DNA from 4 places in the Nonomuraea sp. NPDC003727 genome. Region 1 is predicted to be linked to each of the others. Evidence: riboswitches for the same ligand, from Rfam matches in the RefSeq annotation. Region 1 holds a riboswitch; each other region holds the start of a gene.
The links. A riboswitch is a leader RNA that binds a small molecule or an ion and turns the genes downstream of it on or off. The one in region 1 is predicted to bind cyclic di-AMP.

Region 2: another riboswitch for cyclic di-AMP. It lies ahead of ACWDLG_RS18430 (C40 family peptidase); the one in region 1 lies ahead of ACWDLG_RS20245 (NlpC/P60 family protein).
Region 3: another riboswitch for cyclic di-AMP. It lies ahead of ACWDLG_RS14055 (coiled-coil domain-containing protein); the one in region 1 lies ahead of ACWDLG_RS20245 (NlpC/P60 family protein).
Region 4: another riboswitch for cyclic di-AMP. It lies ahead of ACWDLG_RS36120 (C40 family peptidase); the one in region 1 lies ahead of ACWDLG_RS20245 (NlpC/P60 family protein).

The regions. Positions count from the first base shown of each region.
Region 1 covers NZ_JBSFNE010000007.1:328,547-331,745, reverse strand. Annotated here, with positions in the region: gene ACWDLG_RS20250 (LuxR C-terminal-related transcriptional regulator) at 41-256, shown strand; gene ACWDLG_RS20245 (NlpC/P60 family protein) at 253-1,296, opposite strand; cyclic di-AMP (ydaO/yuaA leader) riboswitch at 1,302-1,452, opposite strand; gene ACWDLG_RS20240 (amino-acid N-acetyltransferase) at 1,729-2,298, shown strand; gene ACWDLG_RS20235 (RDD family protein) at 2,385-3,199, shown strand, end outside.
Region 2 covers NZ_JBSFNE010000006.1:430,554-433,752, forward strand. Annotated here, with positions in the region: gene ACWDLG_RS18420 (M48 family metallopeptidase) at 1-139, opposite strand, end outside; gene ACWDLG_RS18425 (hypothetical protein) at 136-951, opposite strand; gene ACWDLG_RS18430 (C40 family peptidase) at 1,069-1,629, opposite strand; cyclic di-AMP (ydaO/yuaA leader) riboswitch at 1,703-1,845, opposite strand; gene ACWDLG_RS18435 (LysR family transcriptional regulator) at 2,187-3,116, shown strand; gene ACWDLG_RS18440 (NlpC/P60 family protein) at 3,080-3,199, opposite strand, start outside.
Region 3 covers NZ_JBSFNE010000004.1:510,414-513,612, forward strand. Annotated here, with positions in the region: gene katG (catalase/peroxidase HPI) at 1-753, shown strand, start outside; gene ACWDLG_RS14055 (coiled-coil domain-containing protein) at 835-1,788, opposite strand; cyclic di-AMP (ydaO/yuaA leader) riboswitch at 1,792-1,928, opposite strand; gene galT (galactose-1-phosphate uridylyltransferase) at 1,995-3,056, opposite strand; gene ACWDLG_RS14065 (DeoR/GlpR family DNA-binding transcription regulator) at 3,053-3,199, opposite strand, start outside.
Region 4 covers NZ_JBSFNE010000019.1:19,647-22,845, forward strand. Annotated here, with positions in the region: gene ACWDLG_RS36115 (3-isopropylmalate dehydrogenase) at 118-1,170, opposite strand; cyclic di-AMP (ydaO/yuaA leader) riboswitch at 1,271-1,414, shown strand; gene ACWDLG_RS36120 (C40 family peptidase) at 1,577-2,065, shown strand; gene ACWDLG_RS36125 (hypothetical protein) at 2,283-2,405, opposite strand; gene serA (phosphoglycerate dehydrogenase) at 2,734-3,199, opposite strand, start outside.

The DNA.
Region 1 (3,199 bases):
GAGACGTCGCCGAGTTGTGCTGTTGGGGGGAGGGCTCCCGATGGATGTGCTCACCGACGACGGAGTCGTGTTGAGCCAGGACGACCTGGATCTGCTCGCGGAGTTGGCCAAGGGCGTCACGGTCGACCGCGTGGGCAGAACGCTGGAGATCAGCGGCCGCACGGTCCGCCGCCGCCTGCGCGTCATCTGCGACAGGATCGGCGTCGCCACGGCCATCGAGGCCGTGGCCTGGGCCGCGCGCCGGCGACTGATCTAGTCGGCGATCCGTACGGCTCCCGCGAACGGCCTGTTGGCGATCGCGGCGACCCGGACGACGTCACCCGTGCGGGGCGCGTGCACCATCATCCCGCCGCCGATGTAGATGCCCACATGGTGCAGGTCGTTGTAGAAGAAGACCAGGTCGCCGGGGCGTAGCTGCTCGCGCGAGATGTGGGTGCCGGCCGTCCACTGGTCGCCGGTGTAGTGCGGCAGGCTGATGCCCACCTGCTGGTAGGCGGCCATGACCAGGCCCGAGCAGTCGAAGGAACTCGGCCCCTCGGCGCCCCACACGTACGGCTTGAGCTGCTGGGTCAGCGCCCAGCGGGCGGCCTGCGCGGCCTTGCCGCTGCCGATGATGGGCAGGTTGACCCTGCTGGCGCGGGTGCCCGGCCGTCCCGCCTCGCCCAGGGCGCGCCGGAACAGGCTGCTCTCGGTCTTGGCGACCATCGAGGTGATCTTGTCGCGCTTGCTGCCGAGGTCGTTGACGAGTTTCTGGACCTCGGCCAGGCGTGTCTTGGCGGTCGACCTCGCCTTCTCGGCGGCGGCGATGGACTCGGCGAGTTCCTTGACCTCCTGGCCCTGCTGCTGGCCGAGGGCGTAGGAGGTGGCGGCGGCGTCGAGGAAGGAGTCGGGGTCGGCCGCCGAGGTGAAGGCCAGGCCGTCGGCGAGGCCGCCGTACATGTAGGTGCTCTCGGCCACGAGCGTGGCTCGGGCGCGCTTGGCGGCCAGATCGGCCTCGCTGGTGGCCAGGACCTTCTTGGCGGTCTCGGCGGACTTCTTGACGCCCTTGAGCTTCTCGCGCTGCCCGTTGTACTGCTCGGTGAGCGTCTCGATGTCGTTGTGCATCTTCTCGACGCGCTCGGCGAGCTCCTTGAGCGTCGGCTTGGGGTCGGCGGCGGCCGGGCTCAGCGGCATGGCGAGGGCGAGGACGGCCATCGCGGCGCTCACGACGGCGAACCGCTTCCTGGGGGAGCCCGGTTCGTGGGGGCGGGCGTGCTTGCCCGCGGACTTCCCCTCGTGAGTGCGCCTGCGCTTCACCAACCAGCTCCTCTCGTAGCCGCCGACCGGGTTAGCTGACGGGTTCGGGCCGGAGCAGCCCTACCGAGCACGGACTCGGACTCACCCCTGTGGCGGTCGGTGGTCCGCCGGCGGGTCCCCGGCTCCCCGTGGTGGGGGATTAGGCGCGTCACCCACGCCTGGCTGCGTGGGTGACATCGTCGCTGGACACTAGTGCAAGCCAGGTTCGTGCTCAACCAGAACTACGGATCCAGTAGAGGATGCGCAAACAAAGGATCACGGGCGGGTCACGCGAAAGCCTGATCAACCAGGGCATTGCGTGCCCTTTGCCCGGATTGGCAGAGATTTGTCGGGCATGTCGTGCGTCGATGCGGAGCGTGCTCGCCTCGCTACGTGAGGTCATGTGATGGTAGTTAGGGATGGGCCGAAACAAGCTCGGTACGCTGAAGGGCCATGGAGCAGGCCGTCGAGCGCCCAATGCAGGACACCGAGATCGTCGTACGGCGCGCCCGCACGCCGGACGTCAGGTCGATCAAGCGCCTGGTCGACATCTACGCGGGGGCGGGCCGCAAGCTTCTCGAAAAAGCCACGGTCACGCTGTACGAGGACGTCCAGGAGTTCTGGGTCGCCGAGCGCGGCGGCCAGGTGGTCGGCTGTGGCGCGCTCCATGTGCTGTGGGAGGACCTCGCCGAAATTCGCACGGTAGCCGTGGATCCCGCGGCCAAAGGTTCAGGCGTCGGTCACCGTATTGTTACCGCGCTCGTGAGAACGGCTCGCGACCTGGGCCTTCGCCGGGTCTTCTGCCTGACGTTCGAGGTCGACTTCTTCGCCCGACACGGCTTCGTGCCCATCCAGGGAACACCGGTATCACCCGAGGTCTACGCCGAGCTGCTGGCCTCCTACGACGAGGGTGTGGCCGAGTTTCTGGACCTCGAGCACGTCAAGCCCAACACCCTTGGCAACACCAGGATGCTGCTTCATCTGGACGCAGTTGACTACGGCGTTGACCAAGAGGAAAGGTGATTGTTGATACTCATGTCGATACGTTGGGCAACAGCAAGCATGTGTCCTGACATGTGCCACATGCGCCATCGAAGCGAGGTGACACGGTGAGCACCGGACAGCCGCCGTACCCGGACCAACCTGACGACAATTCCGGATACGGTCAGCAGAACGCAGGACGCCCTGGCGAGCAGCCGGATCCTGATGTGACGATCGTCGGCTATCGCCATGAGGGCGGCGGCTACGGTCAGCCGTCACAGGGCCAGCCCGACCAAGGCTACGGCCAGCAGGGCTACGGCCAGCAGCCCGGTTACGGCCAGCAGGGTTACGGCCAGCAGCAGCAGCCCGGCTACGGCCAGCCTTCCTCGGGCCAGCAGGGCTACGGCCAGCAGCAGCCCGGCTATGGACAGCAGGGCTACGGCCAGCCCGCGTCAGGCCAGCAGCCCGGCTACGGCCAGCCCTCCTCGGGCCAGCAGGGCTACGGCCAGCAGCCCCCCGCTTCCGGCCAGCAGCCTTACGGTCAGCAGGGCTACGGCCAGCAGTACGGCCAGCCCGGCTACGGCCAGCAGGGCTCCTCGGGCCAGCAGCCCGAGTACGGCCAGCAGGGCTACGGTCAGCAGCAGGCCTCGTCCGGCCAGCAGCCCGAGTACGGGCAGCAGGGCTACGGCCAGCAGCAGGGCTCCTCGGGCCAGCAGCCCGAGTACGGCCAGCAGCCGGAGTACGGCCAGCCCGGCTACGGCCAGCAGCAGCCCGGGTACGGCCAGCCGGCATCCGGCCAGCAGCCCGGTTACGGCCAGCCCTCGGGTCAGCAGCCCGGTTATGGCCAGCAGCCCGGCTATGGTCAGCAGGGCTACGGCCAGCAGGGCCAGTCGCAGCCCGGCTACGGTCAGTCCTCGCCCTACGGTCAGCAGCAGCCCTACCA
Region 2 (3,199 bases), on a different contig from region 1:
TGAAGTCCTGTGCGGGGTCGGGCGGCACCGTGGGCGCCCCCGCCATGACGTCCCACGGCGTGGTGAGCACCACGACCACCAGGATGGCCACCCCGAGCACCGTCAACGCGATGCCCGCCTGCCGGTCCAGCCGCCTCATCCGTCTCCCTCCGCGCCTGTCAGCTCGTTGCGGACATACTCCCGCCAGTGCGCGACGAGCGCGCGGACCGACAGGCCCAGCGGCTCGAGCGCCTGGCCGAGCCGCATTCCGGCGGCCCGCTGGTAGAGGTCGGCCAGCGCCCGCTCGCCGTACCTGGCGGCGATCAGGCGGCAGGCCAGCCATGACTCCTGGTAGACCTGCGCGAGCCGGGGCGTGCCCGGCGCGAAGGCGGCGTCGGCGGGCAGCGCGCCGGGCAGCCGTCCCGCGCGCGCCTCGGCCGCCAGTTCCGCGGCCGCCACCCGCGTCGCGAGTCCCGAGCGCAGGTAGCCGACGTAGTCGGCGAACCCTTCCCGCAGCCACACGGGCCGCCCTTCCGTTCCGGCGGCCACGTGGGTCAGCTCGTGGGTGAGGACGACGTCGCGGCCCACGGGTGTGAGGCGCGCGAAGGCGCCGGGCAGGACGATCACCTGTCCCGCCGAGGCCAGCGCGGCCAGCCCCACGACGGGGCCCGTGCCCGCGAGGGCGGCCGCCTCCGCGGTGGTCCTGGGCACCACGACCCGTGGCCGTACGGCGCGCCGCAGGACCGCCGAGACGGTGAGGGCCGCCACGTCGGCCCGCGTGGCCAGGTCGCGCAGGAGGGCGGCGGCGGTGTGGTGCCCGACGACGAGCGAGCGCGCGCCGTAGGCGACGACGACGCCTGATTCGCCGAGCGCGCGGGCCTCGGGCGGCAGGCGGCGTCCCGCGGACCCGGCCACCGTGCAGATCGCCGGTCCGGCCAGCGCGGCCGCCAGCAGGGTTCTGCGGGTCACCACGGCTGTGATGCTAGCCCGGACAGGCCGAAGCCCCGTCCGAGGGGGATGGACGGGGCTTAGGCCTGTCCGGCGGCCGGGGGCTACGCGCCGGAGTTTCGGGCGTCCGGCGGCCGGGGGTTACGCGCCGGGGCGGACCGCGCCGGCGAAGGACGCCTTGCGCCAGCCGCCGAGCTTCTCGATCCGCACGGTCTTGCCCGTGCTCGGCGAGTGGACCATCCGGCCCTTGCCGACGTACATGCCGACGTGGCCCTTCCCGCGGAAGAACATCAGGTCACCAGGCTTGAGATCGCTCCACCTGACCTTCTTCTTGATGCGCGCGTACTGGCTGTACGTGACGCGGGGGATCTTGATGCCGGCCTTGGCCCAGGAGTACTGGACCAGTCCCGAGCAGTCGAAGGCGCCGGGTCCTGTGCCGCCGAAGCGGTAGGGGTCGCCGATCTGCTTCTTGGCGGTGGCGACGGCCTTGGCCGCCTTCAGCCGCTGTCGAGCCGCCTTGGCCTGCCGTGTCGCCGCGGCCGTCGACGCCGCGCCCGCCTGTACGGCCGGCGCCGTCTTCACGGTCGTCGTCGTCGCCAGGGTGGTGGTCACCGGGGTCACCAGGGTGGTGGTCGCGGGGGCCGCTGTCGCCGGGGTCACTGTCGCCTGCGCCGCGGGTGCGTGGAGGACGATCCCTCCCATCGCCACCACGACGCCGCTGAGGGCAAGACAGGACAGACGGGTTGTGCTAGAGGGGGTAGACAGAATGTCTCCTTGGGACTTCCACCAATGCCTACCGGGTTAGCTGACGGGTTCGGGCGGGGAAGTCGCCCTTCCGGCCCGCAGGCCGGATTCACCCCAGGAACGTGGGTCCCCGGCTCCGTGCTCCATGCCGCACGGACTCGGCGGGTCGACCCGCGCACGCCTGTCTGGGGTTACGGCGCGGCGACCAGCGGATCTTTATGCGTGCACCGGCCGTTGCGGGGCCGGTGAGCGGTTCCGGCGCCATGGCTTGGTCGCCGCGATGCGAGAACGTACCCGGCACCCCAAGGCCAGGCAAAGGCCGGGCAAAGCTGTCAAGATCACCGACTGGTTCTTGTCAGAAGAGGAGTCGCTGCTCTACACCGGGTTTCGTTATCCGGATGTGACCCTGCTCACAGTTGCTTCTGTGGCGACCTGTCAGATCGCATCCGTTACTTTCCTCACACTCCCGGTATAAGGAGAATTAAGGCTTAATCCCTGCGACATACACTCGGCGCATGCTTGATGGGTGGTCGCTACGCGTCCTGGTGGAGGTCGGACGGCGCGGCTCGTTCTCCGGAGCGGCCGAGGTGCTCTCCATGACCCAGCCGGCCGTCTCGCGGCAGATCGCCATGCTCGAACGCCACACCGGCGTCACGCTCTTCCACCGCCGCCCGAGGGGCGTCCAGCCGACGGAGGCGGGCCGGGCGGCGATCGAGCAGGCCATGGCCGTGCTCGACGGCATGAGCCTGTTCGAGACCAGGCTGCGCGCCTTCGCCACGGCCGACACCGGCCGGGTCAGGGTCACCGCCTTCCCGAGCGCGGCCACCAGGTTCGTGCCCGAGAGCTTCCGCCGCTTCGCCGCCGACCACCCCGGCGTCGAGCTCTCCCTCAAGGTCGGCGGCCCTGACGTCGCGTGCCCCGTCACCGCCGGCCTGGCGGAGGGCGCCACCGACGTCGCCCTGCTGACCTCGTGGGATCCCGTCCCCGACCCGGGGCTGGAAGTGCTCGACCTGTTCGACGACGAGCTGCTGGTCGCCCTGCCGGCCGGGCATCCGCTGGCGGCCGGAGAGCGGGTACGGCTGGCCGACCTCGCCGCCGAGCCCTGGATCGACGGCACGCACCCCGACGGCCTGGCCCCCGTCGCGCAGCTGCGGGCCGCGATGGGACGCGCGCCGAGGATCGCCCACCTGTGCGACGACTGGAACGGCCGCCAGGGCCTGGTGGCGGCGGGCGTGGGCGTGATGCTCCACCCGTCGATCGCGGGCATGGCCGTGCGCTCCGGCATCCGGCTGGTCGAGCCCGCGCCGCGACTGCCCGCCAGGCGGATCAGCGCCGCCGTCCTGCCGGCGCCGGGCCGCCCGCCCGCGGTGAGCGCCTACCTGCGGGTGCTGCGCGAGCTGAGCGAGACCTACGGCCGGATGGCGCCGACCAGCCGCCCGCCGTAGGAGGACAGGCTGGCGACCTTCACCACGTCACCCGTCTGGGGGGCGTGCACGATCTTGCCGCCGCCGGCGTAGATGCTCACGTG
Region 3 (3,199 bases), on a different contig from region 1:
CGCGGCGGCGCAAACGGCGCCCGGCTCCGTCTCGAGCCGCAGCGCAGCTGGGAGGTCAACCAGCCCGAGCAGCTCACGACGGTCCTGGACACCCTCGAGGGCATCCGGCGCGAGTTCAACGAGGCCGGCGGCGCGAAGATCTCGCTCGCCGACCTGATCGTGCTGGCCGGCTCGGCCGCCGTCGAGAGGGCAGCGGGCGAGGCCGGCGTGGCGGTGACGGTGCCGTTCCGCCCAGGCCGTACCGACGCCACTCAGGAGCAGACCGACGTCGAGTCCTTCCGGGTCCTGGAGCCGCGGGCCGACGGGTTCCGCAACTACCTGCGTTCCGACGAGAAGACGCAACCGGAGGTGCTGCTCGTCGATCGTGCCTACATGCTCAACCTGACTCCGCCCGAGATGACCGTCCTCATCGGCGGCCTGCGTTCCCTCGGAGCCAACGTCGGCGGTACCCGGCACGGCGTCCTCACCGACCGGCCCGGTGTGCTCACCGCCGACTTCTTCACCAACCTGCTCTCCCCGGGCACCCGGTGGAAGGCATCGGACTCCGAGGAGCATCTGTACGAGATCCGCGACGTGGTCACCGATGAGGTGAAGTGGACCGCCACCGCGGTCGACCTCATCTTCGGCTCCAACTCCCAGCTACGGGCCCTCGCGGAGGTCTACGCCAGCCAGGACGCCCGCGACAAGTTCGTGACCGACTTCGTCGCGGCCTGGACCAAGGTCATGGAACTCGACCGGTTCGACCTCGCCTGACCCGTGAACGCCCCCGCCGCCGAGGACGGCGGCGGGGGCGGCGGAGGCGTATCGGTCCAGGCGGCTCGCCATCGCCTGCTTTCAGTTCATCGAGACGTGGACGTGGTCGTAGTGGTTCTCGGTGATGCTGCCGCGGTCGGACATCGGCCGCCAGCCGCTGCCGCTGTTGATCCGCTGCCGCCAGATCACGTACTTGACGCCCAGGCGGGTCTGGTTCTTCACCGCCCACGCCGCGATCTGGTCGCCCAGCGTCCGGTTGACGGCCGCGGGCATGGAGCCGCCCGAGCTCATCATGAAGTCGCAGGCCCTTCCGAGGGGGTGTTCCCCGCTGCTGCCCGACCGGTAGCAGCCCACCTCGAACGGCAGCGCGAACGTCTTCTTGATGGTGTCGCGCATGAGCCGGGTGCGCGGGGTGATGTTGTCCGACCCGGCGGGAAGCTCGGGCGCCCAGCTGCCGTCGGCCTTGCGGCCAGGACCGGTCGGCACGAGGGCCTGCAGCTTCTTCTCGATGTCCTTGATCATGCCCTCGGCGGCCTTCCGGTCGCCGGCGACCTGCTCGGTCTCGGTCCTGATCCGGTCGGCGAGCGCGGTGGCCGCGTCGGCGGCCTGCTTCTTGGTGTCGCGCGCCGCGGCGACGTTCTTGACGACCGCGTCCTGCTCGGCGCTCATCTGCTCGAGCAGGGCGGCGGTGTTGAGGTCGGGGGTGAACAGCAGCGTCGGCAGGTCAGGGGTGCTGGCCTGGTAGCGCAGCTCGGTGATCCTCGAGGCCTCCTTCTCGGCCGTGACCAGCGTCTGCTCGGCCGCCGCGAGCTGTTTCCCGGCCGCTTTCGCGTCCTTCTGGGCCTTGGCCAGCGAGACGCGCTTGGCGTTGTAGGTCCGGATCAGCTTGTCGACCCGGGTGTTGAGCTTCTTCAGCTCGGTCCGCAACTGCGGTTCGGACGGCTTGGGGGCAGCCGAGACCGCGGTCGCGGAACCGATCACGAGGGACAGCGCGGCGACAGCACCGCATGCGAAACGGGACGTGGGGGACGCCACGAACGATCCTCTCCGTCTGCCGGCCGGGTTAGCTGACGGGTTCGGGCGGGAGAAGCCCTACCACACGCGTGGATTCACCCCAGGTTCTCGATGGGTCCCCGGCTCCGGGCAACGCGCCCAGGATTAGGCATGTGACGGCTGTGAAAGCCGACGAATCGGGATATTAGTAGTAAATCCCCCGTAATGCGACCTCAAGCGGACATTAATTAGTGATCTACTTGTGATCGAAGCAGCCGCGCCGCGTCCTCGGGCAGAACGTCGTTGACGAAGGCGCCCATCGCCGACTCCGAGCCCGCCAGGTACTTCAGCTTCTCCGGCGCCCTGCGGATGCTGAACAGCTCCATGTGCAGGTAGGCCAGGTCGCGGCCGTGCCGTACGGGGGCCTGGTGCCAGGCGGCCACGTACGGCATGACCACCCCGAACAGCCCGTCGAGCGCCTTCAGCACGCGGGTGTAGACGGGGCCGAAGGCGGCGCGCTCCTCCTGGGTGAGCGCCGCCAGGTCCGGAACCTGGCGGTGCGGGTAGAGGTGCACCTCGAACGGGTAGCGGGCGGCGGCCGGCACGAACGCGGTCCACAGCTCGTTGGCGGCCACCACACGCTCGCCCGCCCGCTCGGCGGCCAGCACGTCGGCGAACAGGTTCGGCCGCTTGGCCGCGGCCGCCAGGTGCAGGCGGGTGCGCGGGGTGACGTAGGGGTAGGCGTAGATCTGGCCGTGCGGGTGCGCCAGCGTGATGCCGATCTCGGCGCCCCTGTTCTCGAAGCAGAACACCTGCTCCACGCCCGGGATCGCCGACAGCTCGGCCGTGCGGTCGGCCCAGGCCTCCATCACCAGCTCCACCTGCTCGTCGGACAGCGCCGAGAAGGAGGAGTCGTGGTCGGAGGTGAAGCAGACGACCTCGCAGCGCCCGACCCCCGGCCGCACCTCGCTCAGCCCGCCGGGGGCGGTGTAGGTGCCCAGGTTGGTGGAGAAGCTGGGAAAGCGGTTCTCGAAGACGGCGACGTCGTAGTCGGCGGCCGGGATCTCGGTCGGCTTGCCGGGCCTGGTCGGGCACAGCGGGCACTCGTCGGCCGGCGGCAGGAAGGTGCGGGTCTGCCGGTGACCCGCCATCGCCACCCACTCCTCGGTGAGCGGGTCGTAGCGCAGTTCGGAGGCCGCGGGCCTGGGCGGCAGCTCGCGCTCGTCGATCGCGCTCCGGTCGGCGTCGTCGCGCCGGTCGAAGTAGATCAACTCTCGGCCGTCGGCCATGTGCGCGATGGTGCGCTTCACTTGATGTCCTCCGCGATGATCAGTTCTCCCGCCCGCTCGGCCAGCTCCGCGCGCGCCTCGTCCGGCAGGGCCGCGTCGCTGATGACGACGTCGGCCTCCGACAGCTCCGCGATCGTGCTGATGCCGACCGTGCCCCACTTGGT
Region 4 (3,199 bases), on a different contig from region 1:
CGCGAGCCGCCAGGCGCTGATTGTGGTATCCAGGCGGCTACGCGCTCGCCGGATCCCGGACAGTATGGACCCGGCCGAAGGGCGCCAGGCCGCCTATGGTGCTGGAGTGGCAGGCGGTCAGGCGCCGCCGGCTACTCGTGCGGTGATGTCGTCACCGATCTCGTGCGTCGTACGGCCGGCCCGTCCGGTGAGGCGCTCCACGATGTCGTCGGCCACGGCCTGCTCGACGCGGGCCGCCTCCTCGGTCAGGCCGAGGTGGTCGAGCATCATGGCCACCGACAGAATCGTGGCGGTGGGGTCGGCCTTGCCCTGGCCGGCGATGTCGGGCGCGCTGCCGTGGACCGGCTCGAACATGCTGGGCGCGGTCCGGTCGGGGTTGATGTTGCCGCTGGCGGCCAGCCCGATGCCGCCGGCGATGGCGGCGCCGATGTCGGTGATGATGTCGCCGAAGAGGTTGTCGGTGACGATCACGTCGAAGCGCTCGGGCTGGCTGACGAAGAACATCGAGGCCGCGTCGATGTGCTGGTAGTCGGTCGTGACCTGGGGGAACTCGGCGGCCACCCGGTTGACGGTGCGCATCCACAGGTCGCCGGCGTAGGTCAGCACGTTGGTCTTGTGGACCAGCGTGAGCTTCTTGCGGGGGCGCTCGGCGGCCTTGGCGAAGGCGTAGCGGACCACGCGCTCGACGCCGAAGGCGGTGTTGAGCGACTCCTGGGTGGCGATCTCGTGCGGGGTGCCGCGACGCAGCACGCCGCCGGCGCCCGCGTAGAGGCTCTCGGTGCCCTCGCGCACGACGATCATGTCGATGTCTTCGGGGCGGGTGTCGGCCAGCGGGGTCGTCACGCCGGGGAAGAGCTTCACCGGACGCAGGTTGACGTAGTGGTCGAGCTCGAAGCGGAGCCGCAGCAGCAGGTCACGCTCGAGGACGCCCGGCGGGACACTGGGGTCGCCGATCGCGCCGAGCAGGATGGCGTCGTAGCCGCGCAGCTCCTGCAGGGTCTCGTCGGTCAGGGTTTCGCCGGTGGCGTTGTAGCGAGTGGCGCCCAGATCGTAGTGGGTGGTCTCGATCTTGGCGCCGACCGCCTCCAGGACCTTGAGCCCCTCGGCGACGACCTCGGTGCCGATCCCGTCACCGGGGATGACGGCCAGACGAATGTTGCGCGACTCCATGGCCGGTACCTTACCGGGTCGTCTCGGCTGGCGAACACCTGATCTCACTTTCCGGACACGGCGTTTTGTCGTGTTTGCGGTCTTTTGACCCTTTCGTTAGAGTCTCGGCCAGCCTAATCCGGTGCGACGTTCGCACGGAGCCGGGGACCCATTCCCCCTGGGGCGAATCGGCACCCCCATGCCGTAGGGCGGCTTCCACGCCCGAGCCCGTCAGCTAACCCGGTCGGCCCCGTGGAAGGACATTCCCCTGTCTCGCATCATCACGGCTGCCGTCGTCGGCGGCCTCCTCGCCACAGGTATCGCCGCCGCCTCCCCCGCGTCGGCCGCCCCCGCCCCCGCCCTGAAGCAGCCGGTCACGGCCGAACCCGGCACCGACCGGCCCGTCCAGGACGACCCCGCTCGTACGGTGACCCTCACCGGAGCGGACATCAAGAAGGCCCAGCTCGAGAAGGCACCCAAGCCCGCATGGCAGATCGCGCTCGACTTCGCGATGGCCAAGCGGGGCACGCCGTACGTCTGGGGCGGCACCGGGCCGAACGGCTACGACTGCTCAGGACTGACGATGAAGGCCTACAAGAAGGCGGGGATCGAGCTTCCTCGCGTGGCCGCCGACCAGTACCAGGCGTACGACAAGAAGATCACGTGGAACAACCTGAAGCCCGGCGACCTGGTCTTCTTCAGCGGACTGGGCCACGTCGGGATGATCTCCAAGCCCGGCTACATGGTGCACGCGCCGCACAGCGGTGACGTGGTGAAGGAGGAGAAGCTCAGCGCGTGGCGGCGCCAGGCGTTCGTCGGCGCGGTACGGCCCGACCCCAAGGGCGTGAAGCAGCAGGCGCGACTCGTCGAGGCGAAGTCCTCGTCCGCGCCCGTGGGGCTACGAGCCACGTTCTGACCCGTCGGAGCGCGCGTCAGCCCGGGAACCGGAGGCGGTTTCCGGGCTGACGCGCGCCCGGAGGGGGATCCGGGGTCTCCCCGGTGGAGCAGGGGGACCTCCACCGGGTGGTCCCGCTCAACGGGGGAAGCCGGCCGGCGCCCCCAGGGGAAAAGGGTGGTCCCACCCAGCGGGGGAAGGGTGGTGTCCCGCCCAGCGGGGAAAGGGGCGGTCCCGCTCAGCCGGGGAAGGGGGAACCGCCGTTGTCCCTGCGGTCCAGGGCGGTCTGGAGGGCCTGCGCGGCCTCTTCCTCGTGGTCGTCGGCGCGGTTCCATGGATACATGTCGTACACGTGGCTCATCTCGTTTCGCGGACGCGAGTGAAATCGGACGTCGGATCCCGGTCGCGAATCCGACCGGGCCTGGTCTCGTGCGGTCCGGATCACGGACCGGACGAAAGGGGACTTAAGGCCGACGCAACGCCGCTCACCGCGACGGGTAGTCGACCTGCCCTAACAGGCCCCGTCGCGGCAGGTAATAAGTACGAGTACCCAGCGCATCCCTACCAAAGTACCTGGCACGGTCCAGGCTGTCTCGTTGGACGTCCGAATATCTCACGATGCGAGACGGCAGCGGAAAGAAAGAACGCCCTCCCGCCGAGCGGCGGAAGGGCGTTCTCCATGGGAAGCGTCAATCGGACAGGTCGACCGAGCGCCCGCTGTCGGCGCCGATCTCCGCCACGATCTGGTCCATCACGTCCGACGGGATCGCCGAGTCGACGGTCAGCGCGATCAGCGCCTTGCCGCCCTTGACGTCCCGCGCCACCTGCATGGAGGCGATGTTGATGCCCTTCTCGCCGAGCAGGTGACCCACGACGCCGACGATGCCGGGCCGGTCGGTGTAGGTGAAGAAGGCCAGGTGGTCGGTCGGCTCGATCTCCATCTCGTAGCCGTTGACCTCGACGATCTTGGTGATCTGGCGCGGCCCCGACAGCGTGCCCGACACCGAGACGGTGCGGCCGTCGGCCAGCACACCGCGCACGCCGACGACGTTGCGCCAGTCGGGGCTCTCGGAGCTGGTGACCAGCTCGACGGTCAGGCTGCGTTCCTTGGCCAGCAGCGGCGCGTTGACGTAGGTGACGGCGTCCTCGACGATG